Regions from separate parts of the Streptomyces sp. NBC_00859 genome, predicted to be linked through region 3. Evidence: riboswitches for the same ligand, from Rfam matches in the RefSeq annotation. Region 3 holds a riboswitch; each other region holds the start of a gene.
The links. A riboswitch is a leader RNA that binds a small molecule or an ion and turns the genes downstream of it on or off. The one in region 3 is predicted to bind cobalamin.

Region 1 (7,288 bases), 5.1 Mb from region 3:
CACTGCTCTCCTGCACACCGGCAGGCCCATCACCTTCTCCGTTTCCGCCCCCGCGTACTTCGAGGGCGAGAAGGACTGGCACAACGTCATCGCCTGGTCTGCCCAGGTGGGCAATCTGTGGCGAGAGGGAGCCGACGTCGCGATGGAATCGGCCTCGGCGAGCTCCAAGTGGTCTTCGATCAAGTACAACTACGGCTACAACGTGCCGCTCGCCGACCTGCAGAGCCCCGGCCGCTGGAATGACCCGGACTTCCTGCTCGCAGGCCAGTCCCGGCTGACCGGCGACGAAATCCGGAGCCAGATGTCACTGTGGTCGGTGATGGCCGCGCCGCTGATCTCCAGCACCGACCTGGCCGAAGCATCCCCTGACGCCCTGTCCGTGCTCGGTAACCGTGACGTCATCGCGGTCGACCAGGATCCGACAGGTCTGCAGGGCCGCATCGTCCAGCAGGGCGACGGCTATGACGTGCTGTCGAAAAAACTCCGCGGCGGGGACAGGGCCGTGGCACTCTTCAACTCATCGGACCAGGCACAGACCATCACGACCACGGCGTCCAAGGCCGGGCTGCCCAAGGGCTCCTCCTATCTGCTGAAGGACCTCTGGTCGAAGCGGACAACACAGTCCACGGGTACTGTCGCGGCGAATGTCCCCGCTCATGGCACCGTCCTGTACCGGATACACGCCGGGCAGGCGCACAAGATCCCGCCGGCCACCGCGATCACCTGGAAGCGGACGGGGAGCGAGGGGACGTCCTCGACCTGGCAGGTCAGTCTGGCCGACCACGGCCCCGGGGGGCTGTCCGCGGCCGCGCTCGAAGTCAACGTGCCGCAGGGATGGTCCGTCAGCCCGTCGAAGGCATCGCTCGGCCGCATCGCCCCCGGTGGCTCGGCCAGAGCGAACTTCACAGTGAAGGGCCCGGAGACGAAGCCGGGAACAACGACCGTCACGCTGAGCGCAACTGCCCGGTACCGCACAGGATCGGCCGGCGAGTCACGCACGACAGGGCAGGGTTCCGTCGTGTCGGTCGTGCCCTACCCCGCTCTGGCCGACGCTTTCAACAATGTCGGGATCACCAGTGAGGACGCCCCGCCGGCGGACGGCAACTACACACTGGGCAACTTCGACGGCGGCGGTGACAGTTACTCCGCCCAGGCACTGGCCACCGCGGGTGTGACACCGGGAGGCACGGTCACCAAGGACGGCGTCAGCTGGACGTTCCCGAAGACTGCACCCGGCGCGCCGGACAACGTGACCACAGCGGGTCAGGTGATCAACATGGCAGGCAGCGGGACGAAGCTGTGGTTCCTCGGCGCTGAGGCAGGTGCGGCAGAGGGCAAGGTGACCGTCACGTACACGGACGGCACCACCAGCAACGGCGATCTCGGGCTGCCCAACTGGTGCTGCACGGCCGGCACCGAGTACGGCGCCACGACGGTCGCCACGACCGATCACCGCAACACACCGCAGGGACCCGCCAACTTCGGCGGCGCTTACAAGCTGTTCGGAAACTCCGTACCGCTTGACACAGGCAAGACAATCCGCACGGTGACTCTCCCGGACGAGGATGCCCTGCATCTCTTCGCGATCACGGCGCAGTAGTGGTCATGGCCTGCTCCGGTGCCGATGGTGAGCGTCCGGATCTCATGGAGGCCGCAGCTGAGGGGTGGGCGGCGCCGCACGGCTGAACCACGGAACCGCGTGACGGCGTCCACCCGTTGACCGGTACGAGGCCTCGCAGCGCTCCTGTCTGCGAGGCCTCACCAGTCCGCTGTGCGTACTGGCCGTCATGCCGCGGCTGTCTCCATCTGGAGTCGGCTCGCCTCCCCGCCCCCATCACCACGTCGAGAACGCTACGCCGGCCCAGGTTCGGGCCTGCACCGGCCGCAACCGCGAACACCTGGACAGAGCAGGAAGAACACACCTGCGCTCGGCCGGGTGGCCCGCTGCGGCGCCGACGGTAGCGGTGACGCTCATGCCTGTCACCACCACCCCGGGCCAGGGACCACCGCCGGCAGCGCGCCCGTCAGTCCTCGCCCTCCAGATTCCCCTCGGTCTCCAGATAGACCCGGCGCAGGGCTTCGAGTGTCCCCGGGTCCGGCTCGGCCCACATGCCCCGGGACTCGGCCTCCAGCAGCCGCTCCGCGATCCCGTGCAGCGCCCAGGGGTTGGCCTGCTGGAGGAAGTCGCGGTTCACCGGGTCGAGTACGTAGGTCTCGGTGAGCTTGTCGTACATCCAGTCGGCGACCACACCGGTGGTGGCGTCGTATCCGAAGAGGTAGTCGACGGTGGCGGCGAGTTCGAAGGCACCCTTGTAGCCGTGCCGCCGCATCGCCTCGATCCACCGGGGGTTGACCACCCGCGCGCGGAAGACCCGTGAGGTCTCCTCCACGAGGGTGCGGGTGCGGACCGTCTCCGGGCGGGTGGAGTCGCCGATGTACGCCTCGGGGGCGCTCCCGCGCAGCGCGCGGACCGTGGCGACCATGCCACCGTGGTACTGGAAGTAGTCGTCGGAGTCCGCGATGTCGTGCTCACGGGTGTCGGTGTTCTTCGCCGCGACCGTGATGCGCTTGTACGCCGTCTCCATCTCGGCGCGCGCCGGGCGGCCGTCGAGTTCCCGGCCGTAGGCGTAACCGCCCCACACCGTGTACACCTCGGCGAGGTCGGCGTCGGTGCGCCAGTCCCGGCTGTCGATGAGCTGCAGGATCCCGGCGCCGTAGGTGCCCGGCCGCGAGCCGAAGATGCGGGTGGTGGCCCGGCGTTCGTCGCCGTGCTCGGCGAGGTCGGCCCGGGTGTGGGCGCGTACGAAGTTCTGGTCGTCGGGCTCGTCCAGTGATGCCGCCAGCCGTACCGCGTCGTCCAGGAGGCCGATGGTGTGCGGGAATGCGTCCCGGAAGAAGCCCGAGATCCGCAGGGTGACATCGACACGGGGACGGCCCAGCTCGTCGAGCGGCACCGGTTCCAGGCCGGTGACCCGGCGTGAGGCGTCGTCCCACACGGGGCGGATACCGAGGAGGGCGAGGGCTTCGGCGACATCGTCGCCCGAGGTCCGCATCGCGCTGGTGCCCCACAGGGAGAGTCCCACGGATGCCGGCCACTCCCCGTTGTCCGTGCGGTAGCGCTCCAGTAGTGAGTCGGCGAGCAACTGGCCGGTCTCCCAGGCGAGCCGGGAAGGAATGGCCTTGGGATCGACGGAGTAGAAGTTGCGGCCGGTCGGCAGCACATTGACCAGCCCGCGCAGCGGGGAACCGGAGGGGCCTGCCGGGACGAATCCGCCGTTCAGCGCGTGGAGCGCGTGGTCGATCTCGTCCGTGGTGGCCGCCAGCCGCGGGACGACCTCGCGGGCCGCGAAGCGGAGGATGTCGACGACTGCCCGCGGGTGGCCGTCCGCCACCTTGACAGCGGCTTCCGGGTCCCAGTCCGCCGCTTCCATGGCCTCGACGAGGACGCGTGCCTGTTCCTCGGTCGCGTCGGCGCTGATACGTGTGGCGTTGGCCTCATCGAGGCCGAGGGCCTCGCGCAGCCCCGGCAGTGAGGCGGTGCCGCCCCAGATCTGGCGGGCGCGCAGGATCGCGAGCACCAGGTTGACCCGGTCGGCTCCGGCGGGCGGATTACCCAGAACGTGCAGGCCGTCGCGGATCTGGGCGTCCTTGATCTCGCACAGCCACCCGTCGACGTGGAAGATGAAGTCGTCGAAGCCCTCGTCGTCCGGACGGTTCTCCAGGCCCAGGTCGTGGTCGAGTTTGGCGGCCTGGATGAGTGTCCAGATCTGTGCCCGGATGGCGGGGAGTTTCGCCGGGTCCATGGAGGCGATCTGAGCGTATTCGTCGAGCAGCTGTTCCAGGCGCGCGATGTCGCCGTACGACTCGGCGCGTGCCATGGGCGGGATCAGGTGATCGACCAGCGTGGCGTGGACACGTCGCTTGGCCTGGGTTCCCTCGCCCGGGTCGTTCACCAGGAACGGGTAGACCAGCGGAAGATCGCCGAGTGCCGCGTCAGGACCGCACGCGGCGGACAGTCCCGCGTTCTTGCCGGGCAGCCACTCCAGGTTGCCGTGCTTGCCGAGATGGACCATGGCGTCCGCCCCGAAGCCGCCGTCGTCAGCCGATGCGGCGATCCACCGGTAGGCGGCCAAGTAGTGGTGCGACGGGGGCAGATCGGGATCGTGGTAGATCGCGATCGGATTCTCGCCGAACCCGCGCGGCGGCTGGATGAGAATCAGCAGGTTGCCGTGGCGCAGGGCGGCGAGCACGATGTCGCCCTCCGGGTTGCGGCTGCGGTCCAGGAACATCTCGCCGGGCGCCGGGCCCCAGTGCTCCTCCACGTCCGCGCGCAGCGGGGCGGGGAGGGTGGCGTACCAGCGCCGGTAGTCGGCGGCGGGGATACGGACCGGGTTGCGGGCAAGCTGCTCCTCGGTGAGCCACTCCTGGTCGTGGCCGCCGGCCTCGATCAGCGCGCGGATCAGCTCGTCGCCGTCTCCCGACGCGAGGCCGGGTACCTCCTGAGGGCCGAAGTCGTAGCCCTGGTCACGGAGCCGGCGGAGCAGGGCGACGGCACTCGCGGGCGTGTCGAGACCGACGGCGTTGCCGATCCTGGAGTGCTTGGTCGGGTACGCGGACAGCACCAGGGCCAGGCGCTTGTCGGCCGGGGCTATGTGCCGCAGACGAGCGTGGCGCACGGCGATCCCGGCGACGCGGGCGGCCCGTTCGGGGTCGACGACATAGGCGGGGAGCCCGTCCTGGTCGATCTCCTTGAACGAGAAGGGCACCGTGATCAGCCTGCCGTCGAACTCGGGCACGGCGATCTGGCTGGCAGCGTCGAGCGGTGACACGCCCTCGTCATTCTCCTCCCAGGCGGCCCGCGAACCTGTCAGGCAGAGCGCCTGGAGGATGGGCACGTCCAGCGAGGTGAGCGCGCCGGCGTCCCAGGACTCGTCGTCGCCCCCGGCGGACGCCTCGGCGGGTTTCGTCCCTCCCGCCGCCAGCACGGTGGTGACGATGACATCCGCGGCGCGCAGCGTGTCGATGAGCTCCGGCTCGGGGGCCCGCAGCGAGGCGACGTAGAGCGGGAGCGCCCGGCCCCCGATGTCCTCGACGGCCTCGCAGAGGGCGTCCACGAAGGCGGTGTTGCCGCTCATGTGGTGGGCCCGGTAGTAGAGCACCGCGACGGTCGGGCCGTCCGTGGTGCGGACAGTGCGTTCCAGGGGGCCCCAGCTGGGTGCCGGCGCCGGGGGCTCGAAGCCGTGGCCGGTGAGGAGCACGGTGTCGGAGAGGAATCGCGCGAGCTGATCGAGGTTGGCGGGCCCGCCGTGCGCCAGATAGGCGTGGGCCTCGGCGGCGATCCCGACCGGGACGGTCGACGCCTCCATCAACTGGGCGTCGGGGGCCTGCTCACCGGTGAGGACGACGACTGGCCGGCCGTCCGCGAGGAGCAGGTCGAGGCCCTCCTGCCAGGCGCGGATCCCACCGAGGAGGCGCACGACGACGAGGTCGGCGCCTTCGAGGAGAGCGGGCAGGTCGGTGAGCTGGAGACGGGCCGGGTTGGCGAAGCGGTAAGCCACCGGTCCGTCCGCTGCACGGGCGCTGAGCAGGTCGGTGTCGGACGTCGACAGAAGCAGGAGCATGCGGCGTCAGGCCTTCCTCGGGGTGTCCGCGCCCCGGGCGGTGTTAAGACGGCGGGAGTTCCTGGCTCACCCGGCTCGGAGAGCCGGGCTCACAGTGGCGGGACCGCGCCGGGATTTCACCGGGCTTCCTCCCCTGTCGCCGTCGTAGGCGATTGCGGGCCGATCAGCCCGCCGACAAGCATAGTAACGACCTGACGGGCGGCCGGAGGCGGATCCGCGGACCCGGCCCCGCGCACACCGGGTCGTAAGGACCGTCACGTCGGCGCAGGACGGACCCGCTGCGGACCGATCGGTATGCTCGCCGCCATGCCCCGCACTTCCGCACCCCCGCCGCCACGGCAGCCGGTCCCCCGGCGTGACCGCGGTGACGCGTGTCCGGGGAGTCTGCGCCTGCACACGGCGGACGACGGCGCGCTCGCCCGGGTCAGGATCCCCGCGGGCGTACTGACGGTGTCCCAGGCCCGGACGCTGATGGATGCGGCGCGACGGCTCGGCGACGGGGCACTCCACCTGACGTCACGCGGCAACGTGCAGCTGCGCGGGCTGGCGCCGGACTGCGGCCAGGAGCTCGCCGGCGTACTCGCGGACGCCGGACTGCTGCCCTCCGTGCGCCACGAGCGGGCCCGCAACATCGTGGCCTCCCCGCTGTCCGGACTCGAATCACCGGCAGCGGCCGATGTGCACGCCTGGGCACGTGAGTTGGACTCGCTGCTCTGCGCGTGCGACGCGGCTGCCGAGCTGTCCGGCCGCTTTCTGTTCGCGTTCGACGACGGCCGGGGCGATGTGGCCGGGCTCGGCGCCGATGTGACGTTGATCGCTTCTCCGGACGCCGGCGCCCTGCTGTGCGCCGGCGGGGCGCGGGAGGTGCTCGTGGTGCCGCCCGAACACGCTGCCCGCTGCGCGCTGCTGGCGGCCGAGACCTTCCTGGGCGCCGCCCGTGACGCCGGTACCGGCGCCTGGCGGGTGGCTGAACTTCCCGGCGGGCCTTCCGCGTTCGTACGGGCGGTCGCGGAGCGGCTGTCAGCCGCCGGCATCACGGCCGCTGCCCGGGAACGGGCAGAACCGCTGACATCCGGTACCGGCCCTGAGCCCGGCGTCGTGCCGGCGCCGGACGGTCGGGCAGCACTCTCCGTCGAGGCGCCGCTGGGCCTCATCACGGCCGGCCAGTGGAGCCTGCTGACCCGCACGGCACTGCACGACGGCGCCGGTGAGCTGCGGCTGACCCCCTGGCGGGGAGTGGTACTCCCCGGTCTGGGCCCGGACAGCGCCCGCACCCGCCTCGCCGAGCTCTCGGCCGCAGGGATGATCACCGCGGCCGACTCGCCCTGGCACGGGGTGGGGGCATGCATCGGACGCCCCGGCTGTGCCAAGTCCCTGGCCGACGTGCGCGCCGACGCCGCGCCCGCTCCCGGTACTGGCCGTGGTCTGCCCGTGTACTGGTCGGGGTGCGCGCGGCGCTGCGGACACCCGCACGGCGACTGGGTGGACGTGGTCGCCACGGCCGGCGGTTACGACATCTCCGTACGCGGAGAGCGGCTGCGCGACACCATGAACGACCCCTCAGAGTTCGCCGCCACCGTGGCGGAAGCCCGCACCACGCCCCTCCCGCAGTGACGAAATGAGCGAGAAGACAGTGTTCGACTACGAGAAGGACGGCCCGGCGATCT
Region 2 (7,288 bases), 1.5 Mb from region 3:
CGGCGGAGCAGGGTGCGGACCCGTGCCATCAGTTCCCGTGGGCTGTACGGCTTGGTCATGTAGTCGTCGGCGCCCAGGTCGAGCCCCAGCAGCAGATCGTCCTCGGTGGTACGGGCCGTCAGCATCAGCACCGGCAGCTCCCGTGACTCGGCACGCAGGACCCGCACGACGTCCAGGCCGTCGGCGCGCGGCATCATCACGTCCAGGACCAGGAGGTCGGGGGCTTTGTGCCGGACCTCGTCGAGGGCAGCGAGGCCGTCACCGACCACCGTGACCGCGTGTCCCTCGCGTTCGAGGTAACGGCGTACCAGCTCGGCCTGTTTCTCGTCGTCTTCAGCGACGATGACTTGTGCGCACACGCCGCTGATCGTAGAGGAGTCCGGGAATCGCGGCGGACGGGCGGTGTGCGCAGGCGGCCGCTGCGGTCAGGCGTGGACGGGTACGGGGGCTCCACCGAGGTGCTCGTCGAGGTAGGCGGCGACGGCGTCGGCGTCGCGGCTGCGGACGGCGATGTGCCCGTCGGGGCGGACCAGGACCATGTCGCCGTTGTCGGCGCCGTAGGCCTGCCGGGCGTGGTGGTGGGTGTCGGTGATGTCCGCGCCGATCTCCACGGTGCGCACGGCCGGGTGGGCGCGGGGCGCGCATCCGAATCCGTACAGGGTCCAGTGGCCGCCGCGGCGGAGGCCGAAGAGCGTGGCGGGGCTGCCGTCGGGGAGGTGGCAGGGCGCGTCGGGGGCGCGGTCACCGGGCTGTGGTCCCCCGGCGGCCGGGTCGGCCGCAGGGGCCAGGGGCCCGCCGCGGTAGGTGTGGCCCAGCTGGAGCAGCTGGTCCATTTCCGCACCGTGGGCTCCCGCGTCCTGGTCCATCAGACGGCTGGAGAGACCGAGGACGGCGGCGGCGACGGGCAGCCGCTCGGCCTGATAGGTGTCCAGCAGGGCGTCGGGGGCCCCGTGAAGGACGGCGGCGAGTTTCCAGCCGAGGTTGGCCGCGTCCTGGATACCGGTGTTCATTCCCTGTCCGCCGGCGGGGGAGTGGACGTGAGCCGCGTCGCCGGCGAGCAGCACGCGGTCCTCGCGGTAGCGGTCGACCATGCGGACGTTCAGACGCCAGCGTGAGAGCCACGTCGCCTCGTGCAGGCGGACGCGCCCCGGGCCGACGAGGGCGTCGACGATGCCCTGGAAGGTCTCGACCGTGGGGTCGCTGGTGTCGCCGGGGACGACGGGGGCCTGGATCTGGAAGGAGTCCTGGGCGGGCAGCGGGCACAGCGCGACGGATGTGCCGTCGGAGCCCTGGAATATGTGCCAGTGGTCGCGGTCCAGGCCGTCGAGGCGGACGTCCCCCAGGAGCATGCGCTCGTCCTCGTCGGTGGTGCCGAGGAAGGACATGCCGAGGAGACGCCGGACGGTACTGGAGCCGCCGTCCGCACCGATCACGTAACGGGCGGTGACGGTCGAGCCGTCGGCCAGCCCGGCAACGGCGTGCCCTGGGTGCTGGACGATGCCGGTCACGGTGCGGTCCCACTCGGGTGCGGCACCGAGGCCCTCCAGGTGGCGGCGGAGCGTCTCCTCGACACGCCACTGGGGGATGAGCAGCGTGCGGGCGTAAGGGCTTGCGGGGTCCGGTTCCGAACCCGCGCTCAGATCGGCATCCGTGGAGCTGCCGTCGGGCGCGTAGAACCGCACCGGAAGGCGGAAGCGCCCGCGGGACACCAGCTCGCCGGCCACTCCCAGGTTGTCCAGGACTTCCAGGCTCCGGGGCTGCAGACCCTTGCCCCTGGATCCGGTGAAGGGGCCCGGGGCGCTGTCGAGGACGCGGACGGCGATCCCGCGGCGGGCCAGTTCGCAGGCAGCCATGAGGCCGGTCGGTCCGGCGCCCACGATCAGGACGTCGCACTGCGGGGTGGGTGAGGGGCTGGAGGGGTTCAGGGGTTCCATCGTGAATTCCTCGGCTGTGTCGGCGGACGAGGGACGGGGCGGCCACGCCCCATGGGTGCGTACGTTGTACTCTTGCGGACAATGTACGCACCGCTTAGAGTGAAACGCAAATGGTGAACTGGGAGAAAGCCGGACAGCCGGCAAAGGCCGCTCGGGCAGCACTGTCCTACGACGTCATCGCCGCAGGAGGGATCGCTCTCGCGGACGCCGAAGGGCTGGACGCGGTGACCATGCGCAAGGTCGCCGAGCGCGTCGGGGCAGGCGCGATGTCGCTGTATCGATACGTCGACAGCCGCGAGGACCTCATCCATCTCATGGTCGACCGCGTCAGCGCGGATGTAGCGATGCCGCCGCGTACCGGCGACTGGCGTGCTGACCTCACCGCGATGGCGCACACCACCCGGCAGGTCACTCTGCGCCACCCGTGGCTGGCACGGCAGGCGCTCACTGTGGACGCCTTCGGGCCCGGCACCCTCGCGATGACGGAGTCCGGCCTGTCGCTGCTCGACGGATACGGCTTCACGACCGGGCAGATGCTCGACGTCTGGCGGACTGTCGTGGCGTTCGTCCAGGGATACGCCCATGCCGAGGCGCGACGGCTGGAGGCGGGCAGGAGCAGCGCGGCGCGACAGGCGGGGGAGGACAGCCGGGCCGAACCGGCCTACCTCGACACGGCCGCGGAGTCGGGCGCGTACCCGCTCACATCGAGGGCCCTGCGTGAGACGGACGCTGGGACGGACCCGAAGGAGGTGTTCGAGCGCCGCCTCGGTTATCTGCTCGACGGCCTGGCCCACACCTTCTTCCCGCGGGAGCCTTCCGGCGGCCTGAGCCTGTCGGAGGTCGAGGCGCTCGCGCGCCGGGTGCACGCGACGCAGACCGACAAGGCCGGGCAGCCGTACACCGTGCACCTGGCAGCCGTGGCGGAAGGCGTCGCCGCACGCGGCGGCACCGACGACCAGATCGCCGCAGCCTGGCTGCACGACTCGGTCGAGGACGGTGTGCTCACCGCGGACTGGGTGGAAGGCGCTCCGCTCCCGCGCAGTGTCAAGGACATGGTGTTCGCCATGACCAAGCGGGCGGGTGAGGCCCCGGAGGCCTACGCGGCCCGCCTCCTCGCGGTTCCGAGCGCGGTGCTGGTCAAGGAGGCGGACATCGCGCACAACGCGGACCCGCGGCGGCTGGCCGTACTGGACGCACCCACCAGGGACCGCCTCACGGCCAAGTACGCGCGGATGCGGAAGCTGTTGGGGATCGGCTGACCCGCGGGCCGGCCCAGGCGCCGTGCGCCACGGCGTACAGCTTTCCTGGACCGTCGCTCCGAAGGGGCAGGCGACCGCCCGTGGCCGGCCGGCGGGGCGAGCTGGCGTCGCAGCGGGCCCGGCAGGTCACAAGCGCACCGGACCCTGCCTGCCCCGGCACTACGTGCGCGGCCGGTGCCCCCGCTCCTGCCGCGGGAACGCCTGGTCGGCCCCCGGCAGCGTCGGCTTCGGCAGCGTGGCCACCTCCTCCTTCGCCTGTTCCAGCTGCTCGGCCGTGTCCTGCGGCAGGTGCGGCGGGCGGTGGTGGGTGTCGGAGAAGCGGAACGCCGACGTCAGATCGCCGAAGGTACGGCGGCGCCACTGGGTGATGTTGGGTTCCCGCACGCCCGTGAACCGCTCCAGGAACTGCAGCGCCGACGTGTGGTCGAACCGCTCGCCCGCGACCCAGCCGCCCACGGTCCAGGGCGACACGATGATCGCCGGGACCCGGAAACCGCCGCCGATCGGCAGACCCTGGACGAACTCGTCCGTCGTGCCCGCTTTCGGGGTGGAGGGCGCCACATGGTCGAACAGGCCGTCGTTCTCGTCGTAGTTGAGAATGAAGGCCGTCTTCGCCCATACCTTCGGATTGGACGCGATGGCCTCGATCTTCTGGGCCACGAAGTCGGCGCCCGCCGCCGGAAGATAGTCCGGGTGCTCGGACTGATAGCTCGTCGGCATGATCCATGAGACGGCCGGCAGCCGGTCGTTGCGGGCGTCGTCCTCGAACGTGCCCTCCGGCTGGGGGCGTACCCCGCGCTCGTACAGCTCGTCACCGGGCCTGGCGTTCTTGAAGGCCTCGAAGTTCTCCAGCATGTTGCAGCCGTAGTCGTCGTCCTGCTGGTAGACCTTCCAGCTGACGCCCGCCGCCTGGAGCCGCTCGGCGTAGGTCATCCAGCGGTACGGCGTGGGGGCCGTGTTGTTGAGGATCGGGCCGCCCTGGGTGCCGTTCGGGTCGATTGTGCCCGTCATCCAGTACAGCCGGTTCGGCCAGGTGGGCCCGAGCACCGAGCAGAAGTAGTTGTCGCAGATGGTGAAGGTCTCCGCCAGCGCGAACTGGAAGGGGATGTCCTCACGGGTGTAATAGCCCATGACATAGGGGCCGTTGAGCCCGTCGGCCTTGCGGTGGGCGGGGAGCCACTGGTCCATCCGGCCGCCGTTCCACGCCTCGTGCTGGACGGACCAGGCGTGACTGGTGGACGGGATGGCCTGGGCGCTCGACGTGTGCGTGTCCAGATGGAACGGCAGCAGGTAGCCCTTCGGGTTCACCGCGTCCGGCTGGTAGAAGACAGGCCTTCCGTTGTCCAGCTTCTGCGCGTGCGGATCGCTGAAGCCGCGCACACCGGACAGCGTGCCGAAGTAGTGGTCGAACGAGCGGTTCTCCTGCATCAGCATGACGACGTGTTCGATGTCGCGCAGCGATCCGTGGCGCGGCGGACCGGCCGCGACCGCCTTCTGCACACTGGGCGGCAGCAGCGACAGCGCCGCCGCGCCACCGGCAGCCGCCGCTGAGCCAAGGAGTCTGCGTCGCGTCAACTCGGCCATGAACGTCCCCTTCTCGAGCTCGGATCGGTCCTTGTTCAGGACCCTCCGGAACTCTCGCGGGAGGCCGGTGAGGAGCAGAGGAGCGTATCGGTGAACAGGCGGCCAATGAGTGGCAAGCAGTTGCCCAAGCCGTGGTCCGCGGCGGCGGGCGGATTCCGCCCGGAAGAGGTCCGGACGGACCAGATCCCGCCCGGATGTGATCCGGGCGGGATTCTGGGTCTGCGGTGCCGGAGAGGAGAAACGGCCCGCTCCGGTGATCAGCTGCCGTGAACCGTCACTTCACGCCCGGCCGGCCGGTGCGGTGGTGCGTGCCGCCGTGCCGGTCGTCTCACGTGCCGGAGCCGTCCGCGGCAGCAGGTGGCGCTCGGCGAGGTGACCGAAGAACAGCCCGAACGCGGTCCACAGCGTGAGCTGGATGGCGAGCGCCGAGAGCCGGAACTGCCAGAGCAGTGTGGCAGGGAAGTCCTTCGGGACCTCGTTGACGGCAGGCAGGAACGCGTAGGCGAGACCGACCACCACGAGGAACGCGGCTCCCGCCGAGATGGTCGCGTTCCAGTTGCCCAGCCGGGGCGCGAGCCGTTTGCCGAGGATCACCGCGGCGACGGCGAGCAGCACGCTGAGGACCATCATGAGGAAGTACAGGGTGGTGCGCTTGCCGATCGTGTCCGGATCGCCCACGGACGGCGGGTTGGCCGGGTACTTGAGGAACGGCACGACGTACACCGCGATCAGCGCGCTGACCGAGACCAGCGCGGCGGTCGCTCGCGGGCCGAACCGGCCGATACGCCCGAGCGCGAAGCAGAACGCGAGAGCGGCGATGCCGCCGACCGCGATCCCGAAGACGAGCACACCGGTGGCCAGACCGGCTGTCGACTGGAGCGAGCGGCTGACCACCTCCATCTCGTGCTCGTGGCTGTGCGCGTCCTCGAAGGCGATGGCCGAGTCCACCCGCGGTTCACCGAGCAGGTAGGCGACGACCAGGGCCAGCAGGCCGGCCACGAGACCGGCCAGCATGCCGCGGACGAGCAGGGCGCGTACGGATATGGAGTTCATGAGAGAGGTCCCCCTGGACGTCAGTGATCAGTGGCAGGGGAAGCCGAGGAGATGACGCCCGTCATGGACCCACTCGTGCACATCCGTGCCCGAGACGAGCGAAGTGGCACCCTGCTCGGCACCGACGAAGTACAGCAGGATGAGCATGAGGATCCCGAAGAAGACCGCCCAGGGGGCGATGGCCTTGAGGGAGATGGGGGCGATCGCCGGAGTGGCGGGAGTGCTGGGGGTGGGGGCAAGGGAGCTTGCCATGGCAGAACCTCCTGGGGAACACGCGTCCCGATCGTGGTACCTGAGACGAAGGTCCTGGGTCTGACTTCCCGCGGAGCGGGTTCACAGTGGCGCGACCGTGCCGGATTCCCACCGGACTTCCATCACACCTTCGTCATGTTCACGTGACCGTACCGCCTGGCGGGCGGGCTCCGCTACGGTGCCGGTCGGCCGGACGGTCCGTCACACCCCTTGCCCGCTGCCCGCGACCCCCGTGATGTGCTTGCCCCGCCGAGGCACAGGACAGCAGGAGGGACCGGCGATGACGGTACGAGTGATGTTGATCTCACCCGCCCGCAGCACCGCGCTGCGCGAGGTCCGCTTCGACGACGAGGGGCCGCTGGACGAGTCGGGCGCCCGCCGTGCGGCGCTCGCCGCGGACGCCGTGCCGGGTGCCGACCGCCAACTGGCCGCCCCCGACGCCCGGTGCCGTGAGACAGCTGCCGCGCTCGGTCTGCGGGCCCGGCCCGAACCTGCCCTGAGAGGCTGGGACTTGGGCCGCTGGCGAGGGAGGACTCTGGCGGAGCTGGCCGAGCGGGAACCGGAAGCGGTGGCCGAATGGCTGGCGGACCCCGCGGCCTCACCGCACGGCGGTGAGTCTCTGCGCGGGCTGCGCGAGCGGGCCGGCGGCTGGCTGGAGAGGCTGGCGGGCAGCGGCGGCCGGGTGGCCGCGGTCGCCGGCCCCGCCGTCGTGCGGGCGGCCGTACTGCACGCGCTGGCCCTGCCCGACGAGGCGTTCTGGCGGCTGGACGCGGCGCCGCTGACCCTGACCGAGCTGAGCGGCAGGGCCGGACGGTGGAACCTGCGCATCGGACGGCCGCTGGAGCCCTGACCCGGGATGCGGGCCCGCGGCAGGTGCGCTGCGCTTGAGGTGCGGTGCGCCCGGAGGCAGTGCGCCGGGAATCACACCCCGTGGGTTGCCTCCGCGGGAATCTTCGCTGGTCGTGACGGGCTGAAGCCTTTGTACAACATCAACACCGGCGTCGGGTCGCCGGCGGACAAGAGCGATATCAACAGCGAGACCGAAGAAGCCGTCGAGGCGGTGGACGCGAGAAGGCAGGGCGGTCATGGGAGAGCTGATTCTCGTACGGCACGGTGAGACCAGCTGGAGCCGCAGCGGGAAACACACCAGCTGGACGGATCTGCCGCTGACGGCGTTCGGTGAGGAGCAGGCTCGGGCCGTCGCCC
Region 3 (7,288 bases):
GGTGTCCCACAAGCACGGCTACGTGACGACATCGGACTTCGTCCGCGGGCGCTTCGGGTCGAAGGGGCTCTCGCTGGCCGTGGCGGTCACCGGAATCCTCGCCACGATGCCGTACATCGCGCTCCAACTGGTCGGTATCCAGGCGGTTCTCGATGTCATGGGCGTGGGCGGCGAAGGCAGCAACTGGTTCGTCAAGGACCTCCCGCTGCTGATCGCCTTCGCGGTGCTCGCCGCATACACCTACTCGTCGGGGCTGCGGGCCCCCGCACTGATCGCCTTCGTCAAGGACGGCCTGATCTACATCGTCATCCTGGTGGCGATCATCTACATCCCGATCAAGCTCGGCGGCTTCGACGACATCTTCGCCAAGGCAGGCCACGCGTTCTCGCAGACCAACCCTGCGACGGGCAAGCCACGCGGGGCGCTCGCGCCGGCCGCCGCGGGACAGTGGGGTTACGCGACGCTGGCGCTCGGATCGGCGCTCGCGCTGTTCATGTACCCGCACTCGATCACGGCGACGCTCTCCTCGCGCAGCCGCAACGTGATCCGCCGCAACACCGCGATCCTGCCGCTGTACTCGCTGATGCTCGGACTGCTCGCGCTGCTCGGCTTCATGGCGATCGCCGCGGGCATCAAGGTGAAGAACGGCCAGCTGGCGATCCCCCAGCTCTTCGAGAACATGTTCCCCGACTGGTTCGCGGGCGTGGCCTTCGCCGCCATCGGCATCGGCGCCCTGGTACCGGCCGCGATCATGTCCATCGCGGCGGCGAACCTCTTCACCCGCAACATCTACAAGGACTTCATCAAGCCGGGTGCGACACCCGCCCAGGAGGCCAAGGTCTCCAAGCTGGTGTCACTCGTGGTCAAGGTCGGCGCGCTCCTGTTCGTGCTCGCCATGGACCCGACGGTGGCGATCAACTTCCAGCTCCTGGGCGGCATCTGGATCCTGCAGACGATGCCGGCGCTGGTCGGCGGGCTCTTCACCCGGTGGTTCCACCGCTGGGCGCTGCTCGCCGGCTGGGCGGTCGGCATGGTCTACGGCACGCTCGCCGCCTACGGCGTGGCCAGCCCGACCCAGGCGCACTTCGGCGGCTCGTCCAAGGAGATCCCGGGCATCGGGCAGATCGGCTACATCGGTCTGACGGCGTTCGTGCTGAACGTCGTGGTGACGCTGGTACTCACCGTCGTGCTCAACGCGGTCAAGGCACCGGCCGGGATCGACGAGACCTCGCCGGAGGACTACACGGCGGACGCCGGTGACAAGGACGTCCAGGTGGAGCTCCCGCCGGCCACCGCCGCCAGCCCCGCCGGACGCTGACGGGCCGGACACCGGCAGCAGGTCCGGGCCGCCGCATCTCCCCCGGGAGATGCGGCGGCCCGCTGCGTTTCCCCGGCCCGCAGGCTGACGCCCCTGCCGCGGGCCGGCGCCGTACGGCACACTGCCCGCATGGACATCGCCATCAGGCCCGCCGAACCGCGGGACTACGAGGAACTCGGCGCGATCACCGCCCGCGCCTACCTCCAGGACGGGCTGCTGGACTTCGGCGCCGACGACCCGTATCTCGACCTGCTGCGCGCGGTGGAGCAGAGGGCGGCCGGGGCCGAAGTACTGGTAGCGGCCGATGATTCGGGGCGGCTGCTCGGCGGGGTGACCTTCGCCCGGCCCGGCAGCGAATGGGCCGACATCGCCGGACCGGGCGACGCGGAGTTCCGGATGCTCGCGGTGGACCACACGGCTCGGGGGCAGGGCGCGGGTGAGGCTCTGGTCCGTGCCTGCGTCGCGCGGGCACGGACCTGCGAGGGGGTCTCGCGGCTCGTCCTGTCCACTCAGCCGGCGATGGCCGGGGCCCACCGGATCTACTCCCGGCTGGGCTTCATACGGACGCCTGAGAGGGACTGGGACCCCATTCCGGGGCTGACCCTGCTGACGTACGCACTGCTCCTCTGAACCCGAGCTGACCGCCCACGACACAACATATGGGGGGTGCTTTCCGAACGGCACCCCACATGTATGCTCGTGCTCGCTGTCGTCGCAGGGGAATCCGGTGCGAATCCGGAACTGTCCCGCAACGGTGTGATCAGTGCGCTTTCGCGCACCGCGGAGTCCGAGGACCTGCCGACAGCACATCCGGTTCGACCGAACCGGATGGGAAACGTCCGGGCCTCGCGGTAGGGCCTGCGGATGCTGTGCGGTGTGCTGCTCTGCTGTGCCCGTACGCGCCCGTGCCCCCGCCGGCCCCAGCCGAGCGAGGGAGAGCGCACCGTGACCATCGCGCCCACCGCACCTGTCACCGAGCAGGTGGCGGACGCCCCGGGAACCGTACTGCTGCGGACCCTGACCGACCTCACCGCCGATCTCACCGACACCGACCCCGGCAAGGTCGCCGCTGCCGCCCTGCGCGGGCGCAACGCCGCGTCGGACGAGGCCGAGTTGCGGGAGCTGGCCACCGAGGCGGCCGCGGGTCTCATCTCCGAGGACCCGGCGTACTCGCGGCTCGCCGCCCGGCTGCTCACCCGCACCATCGCGGACGAGGCGGCCGGACAGGGCGCGGTGTCGTTCTCGGAATCCGTCGCCGCGGGCTTCCGCGAGGGCCTGATCGCCGACCGCACGGACAGCTTCGTACGGCTTCACGCCGCGCGGCTGGACGCGCTCATCGACACTTCGGCCGACGACCGCTTCGGGTACTTCGGGCTCCGCACCCTCTACAGCCGTTACCTGCTGCGCCACCCGATCACCCGCCAGGTGATCGAGACCCCCCAGCACTTCATGCTCCGGGTCGCCTGCGGTCTGGCCGCCGACGAATCGGCGGGCGCCCTGGACGAGGTGGCCGCGCTGTACGCGCTGATGAGCCGCCTCGACTACCTGCCCTCCTCCCCCACGCTCTTCAACTCGGGCACCCGGCACCCGCAGATGTCCTCCTGCTATCTGCTGGACTCGCCGCTGGACCAGCTGGACTCGATCTACGGGCGCTACCACGAGGTGGCCCGCCTCTCGAAGCACGCGGGCGGCATCGGCCTCTCGTACTCCCGTATCCGCTCCCGCGGTTCGCTGATCCGGGGCACGAACGGGCACTCCAACGGCATCGTCCCCTTCCTCAAGACCCTCGACGCCTCGGTCGCCGCGGTGAACCAGGGCGGCCGGCGCAAGGGCGCAGCAGCCGTCTACCTGGAGACCTGGCACTCGGACATCGAGGAGTTCCTGGAGCTGCGCGACAACACCGGTGAGGACGCCCGGCGTACGCACAACCTCAACCTGGCGCACTGGGTACCCGACGAGTTCATGCGCCGGGTCGACACCGACGGCACCTGGTCGCTGTTCTCGCCCGCTGATGTGCCGGAGCTGACCGATCTGTGGGGCGACGCCTTCGACGCCGCGTACCGCAAGGCCGAAGCCGAAGGTCTGGCCAGGAAGACGATTCCCGCCCGCGAGCTGTACGGGCGGATGATGCGCACCCTCGCCCAGACCGGCCAGGGGTGGATGACCTTCAAGGACGCGTCGAACCGGACTGCCAACCAGACCGCCGAGCCCGGCTCCGTCGTCCACTCGTCGAACCTCTGCACCGAGATCCTCGAAGTGACGGACGACGGCGAGACGGCGGTCTGCAACCTGGGCTCGGTCAACGTCGGCGCGTTCGTCTCGGGCGACTCGCTCGACTGGGAGCGCCTGGACGCGACCGTCCGCACCGCGGTCACCTTCCTCGACCGGGTCGTGGACATCAACTTCTACCCCACCGAGCAGGCGGGCCGCTCCAACGCCAAGTGGCGTCCGGTGGGCCTGGGCCTCATGGGGCTCCAGGACGTCTTCTTCCAGCTGCGGCTGCCCTTCGACTCCCCTCAGGCCAGGGCGCTCTCCACCCGGATCTCCGAGCGGATCATGCTCGCCGCGTACGAGGCGTCCTGCGACCTCGCCGAGAGCAACGGTCCGCTGCCCGCCTGGGAGCGGACCCGCGCGGCGCGCGGTGTGCTGCACCCCGACCACTACGCGGCCGAGTCCGCCTGGCCGGAGCGCTGGGAGGCGCTGCGCGCCAGGATCGCGAAGACCGGTATGCGCAACTCGCTGCTGCTGGCCATCGCGCCGACCGCCACCATCGCCTCGATCGCCGGGGTGTACGAGTGCATCGAACCGCAGGTCTCCAACCTCTTCAAGCGCGAGACCCTCTCGGGTGAATTCCTCCAGGTCAACGCCTACTTGGTGAACGAGCTCAAGCAACTGGGCGTCTGGGACGCGCAGTCCCGTGAGGCGCTGCGCGAGGCCAGCGGTTCGGTCCAGGGCTTCAGCTGGATCCCCGAGGAGGTCCGCGTGCTGTACCGCACGGCGTGGGAGATCCCGCAGCGCGGCCTGATCGACATGGCCGCGGCCCGTACCCCGTACATCGACCAGAGCCAGTCGCTGAACCTCTTCCTGGAGACGCCCACCATCGGCAAGCTCTCCTCGATGTACGCCTACGCGTGGAAGCAGGGCATCAAGACCACGTACTACCTGCGCTCCCGTCCGGCGACGCGCATCGCGCGGGCGGCGCGCTCCGCCACCGTCCCCGCCCAGCAGGCCCCGGCCGCCGCGGACGCGGACGCCATCGCCTGCTCCCTTGAGAACCCCGAGTCCTGCGAGGCCTGCCAGTAATGAGCACCGATTCCCAGAAGTCCGAGAAGAACCTGCTCGACCCGGGCTTCGAGCTGACCCTGCGTCCGATGCGCTACCCGGACTTCTACGAGCGCTACCGGGACGCGATCAAGAACACCTGGACGGTCGAGGAGGTCGACCTCCACTCGGACGTCACCGACCTGGGCAAGCTCTCGCCGGGTGAGCAGCACATGATCGGCCGGCTGGTCGCGTTCTTCGCGACGGGCGACTCGATCGTCTCCAACAACCTGGTGCTGACGCTCTACAAGCACATCAACTCCCCCGAGGCGCGGCTGTATCTCTCGCGCCAGCTCTTCGAGGAGGCCGTGCACGTCCAGTTCTATCTGACGCTGCTCGACACCTACCTGCCCGACCCGGAGGACCGCGCGGCGGCCTTCGACGCGGTCGAGGAGATCCCCTCCATCCGGGAGAAGGCGCAGTTCTGCTTCCGGTGGATGGACTCGGTCGAGAAGATCGACCAGCTGGAGACGCAGACGGACCGCCGCCGCTTCCTGCTGAACCTCATCTGCTTCGCCGCGTGCATCGAGGGGCTGTTCTTCTACGGGGCCTTCGCGTACGTGTACTGGTTCCGCTCGCGGGGGCTGCTGCACGGTCTGGCGACCGGCACCAACTGGGTGTTCCGTGACGAGACCATGCACATGAACTTCGCGTTCGAGGTGGTCGACACGGTCCGCAAGGAGGAGCCCGAACTGTTCGACGACGCGCTGCGGCAGCAGGTCACCGACATGATGCGCGAAGCGGTCGAGGCGGAGCTGCAGTTCGGCCGGGACCTGTGCGGCGACGGGCTGCCGGGGATGAACACCGAGTCGATGCGCGAGTACCTCCAGTGCGTCGCCGACCAGCGGCTGACCCGGCTGGGCTTCGCGCCGGTGTACGGCTCGGAGAACCCGTTCTCCTTCATGGAGCTGCAGGGCGTCCAGGAGCTGACGAACTTCTTCGAGCGGCGCCCCTCGGCCTACCAGGTCGCGGTCGAGGGCTCGGTCTCCTTCGACGACGAGTTCTGACGGGCCCGGAGGATCAGTACTGCCGCGGGGCTGTCCCGGGACCTCTCCCGGGACAGCCCCGCGGTCTTCGGCCGGTGGCGTCCGGAGTCCGGCTGAACGAGTCCCCGGTCAGGCGGTGAAGCTCCAGACCAGCGTCCCGTGCGCGGTGACCAGGACCGCCATGACCACCAGGTCGGCCACGCCGAGGCCGAGTCCCAGCAGCGCCCTGCCCCGGCGCGGAGTGCCGAGCCACAGCGCCATCGCGGCGAGGACTATCGCCATGGGGCCGAGGAACACGTTCATCACCAGCAGCCCGACGAGCCCGAGCACGAATGAGGCGACGGCCATCCCGTCGGCGTCCCTGGCTTCGCGACGGGTCGGGGAAGTGGAGGCGACATCCATGGCTGGACTCCTGTTCCGGTTCGGCACCGGTCCGGTTCGGCGTTTGTTCGGGTGGGGCGCTCAGCGCCGCGTACGCGGGTAGCGCTCACGGATGGCGAAGCCCAGCAGCCAGCAGCCGATGACGGCGGAGGCAACGAGGCTGATGTGGCCGGGGATCTGTGTGACAGCGCCCATCAGGACACCGAACAGCAGGAGCACGATCTCGACGGGAAGCATCTTGCGTCCTTTCGGTCTGCGCGCACGCGGACGGAGCAGGGAAACGGCTCGAACGGCCCGGCTGCGGAAGCCCTCAGCGACGGGCGAACTCCGCGGACTCCTCCCCGTGCGGCGCGGTGTCGTGCGTACCGCTCCCCGCGGCGGAACCGCCGGGGTCTGGACGACCGGGCATCCACCAGTTCCAGCGGCCCATGAGCCGCATCGCGGCCGGGACCAGGACGAGCCGTACGAGTGTGGCGTCCAGGAGGACCGCGATCGCCATGCCGAAGCCGAGTTGCTGGATCGGCACGATCCCGGCGAACCCGAACGCGCCGAACACGGCGACCATCAGTGCGGCGGCGCCCGAGATCAGCGGCGCGGTACGCGTCAGACCGCGTGCGACGGAGGCCGTGTTGTCGCCGCTCACCCGGTACTCCTCACGGACCCGGCCGAGCAGGAAGACCTCGTAGTCCGTACTGAGGCTGAACAGCAGCGCCAGCAGCAGCACCGGCACGAAGTTCTGCAGGTAGTCCGTCTTCTGGAAACCGAGCAGCCCGGTGCCGAACCCCTTCTGGAAGACCAGGACGAGCACACCGTAGGTCGCCCCGATGGACAGCAGGTTCATGGCGATGGCCTTGACCGGGAGCAGCAGTGAGCGGAACGCCAGCATCAGCACGATGAACACGGCCACCAGCATCAGCGCGATGACCTCGATCAGATGGTCCTGGATCACCTGATTGGAATCGATGCCCTCGGCGGTCTCACCTCCGACTACGGCGTGCAGCGGTCCGGACAGGGAACCGGACCGCTGCCGCACGTCGTGCAGCAGGGTGCGTACCGCGTCGCTGGACGAGCGGTCGTCGGGGATCACCTCGAGCACGGTGGTCCGGTCCGTGTCCGCGACGTAGTGCCGGACGGTGTGGCGGGCGTCCGCGGGCAGTTGTGCCATGCGTGCGCCGGTCAGAGCCGCGAACGGCGCACCGGGAGAGACCTTCTGCAGTGTGCCGATCCCCGATTCGACCCGTGCCACGTGCGGCAGTGCGGCCAGGTCGTCCCGCAGTCGCAC

Region 1: linked by a shared signal. The riboswitch ahead of cobN (cobaltochelatase subunit CobN) and the one ahead of OG584_RS10635 (ribonucleoside-diphosphate reductase subunit alpha) in region 3 are both predicted to bind cobalamin.
Region 2: linked by a shared signal. The riboswitch ahead of OG584_RS04255 (CbtB-domain containing protein) and the one ahead of OG584_RS10635 (ribonucleoside-diphosphate reductase subunit alpha) in region 3 are both predicted to bind cobalamin.

Annotation. Positions count from the first base shown of each region.
Region 1 is NZ_CP108826.1:7,624,901-7,632,188, reverse strand. It holds gene OG584_RS33615 (NEW3 domain-containing protein) at 1-1,600, shown strand, start outside; gene cobN (cobaltochelatase subunit CobN) at 2,025-5,621, opposite strand; cobalamin riboswitch at 5,656-5,810, opposite strand; gene OG584_RS33605 (cobalamin biosynthesis protein CobG) at 5,916-7,235, shown strand; gene OG584_RS33600 (precorrin-8X methylmutase) at 7,240-7,288, shown strand, end outside.
Region 2 is NZ_CP108826.1:1,018,420-1,025,707, reverse strand. It holds gene OG584_RS04285 (response regulator transcription factor) at 1-359, opposite strand, end outside; gene OG584_RS04280 (FAD-dependent monooxygenase) at 426-1,934, opposite strand; partial or broken gene OG584_RS04275 (TetR/AcrR family transcriptional regulator) at 2,045-2,716, shown strand; gene OG584_RS04270 (HD domain-containing protein) at 2,759-3,193, shown strand; gene OG584_RS04265 (alkaline phosphatase family protein) at 3,353-4,777, opposite strand; gene OG584_RS04260 (CbtA family protein) at 5,057-5,830, opposite strand; gene OG584_RS04255 (CbtB-domain containing protein) at 5,858-6,082, opposite strand; adenosylcobalamin (AdoCbl) riboswitch at 6,086-6,227, opposite strand; gene OG584_RS04250 (histidine phosphatase family protein) at 6,363-6,932, shown strand; gene OG584_RS04245 (histidine phosphatase family protein) at 7,168-7,288, shown strand, end outside.
Region 3 is NZ_CP108826.1:2,537,377-2,544,664, forward strand. It holds gene mctP (monocarboxylate uptake permease MctP) at 1-1,318, shown strand, start outside; gene OG584_RS10630 (GNAT family N-acetyltransferase) at 1,448-1,948, shown strand; cobalamin riboswitch at 1,995-2,136, shown strand; gene OG584_RS10635 (ribonucleoside-diphosphate reductase subunit alpha) at 2,264-4,621, shown strand; gene OG584_RS10640 (ribonucleotide-diphosphate reductase subunit beta) at 4,621-5,646, shown strand; gene OG584_RS10645 (DUF4190 domain-containing protein) at 5,755-6,027, opposite strand; gene OG584_RS10650 (hypothetical protein) at 6,088-6,243, opposite strand; gene OG584_RS10655 (MMPL family transporter) at 6,317-7,288, opposite strand, start outside.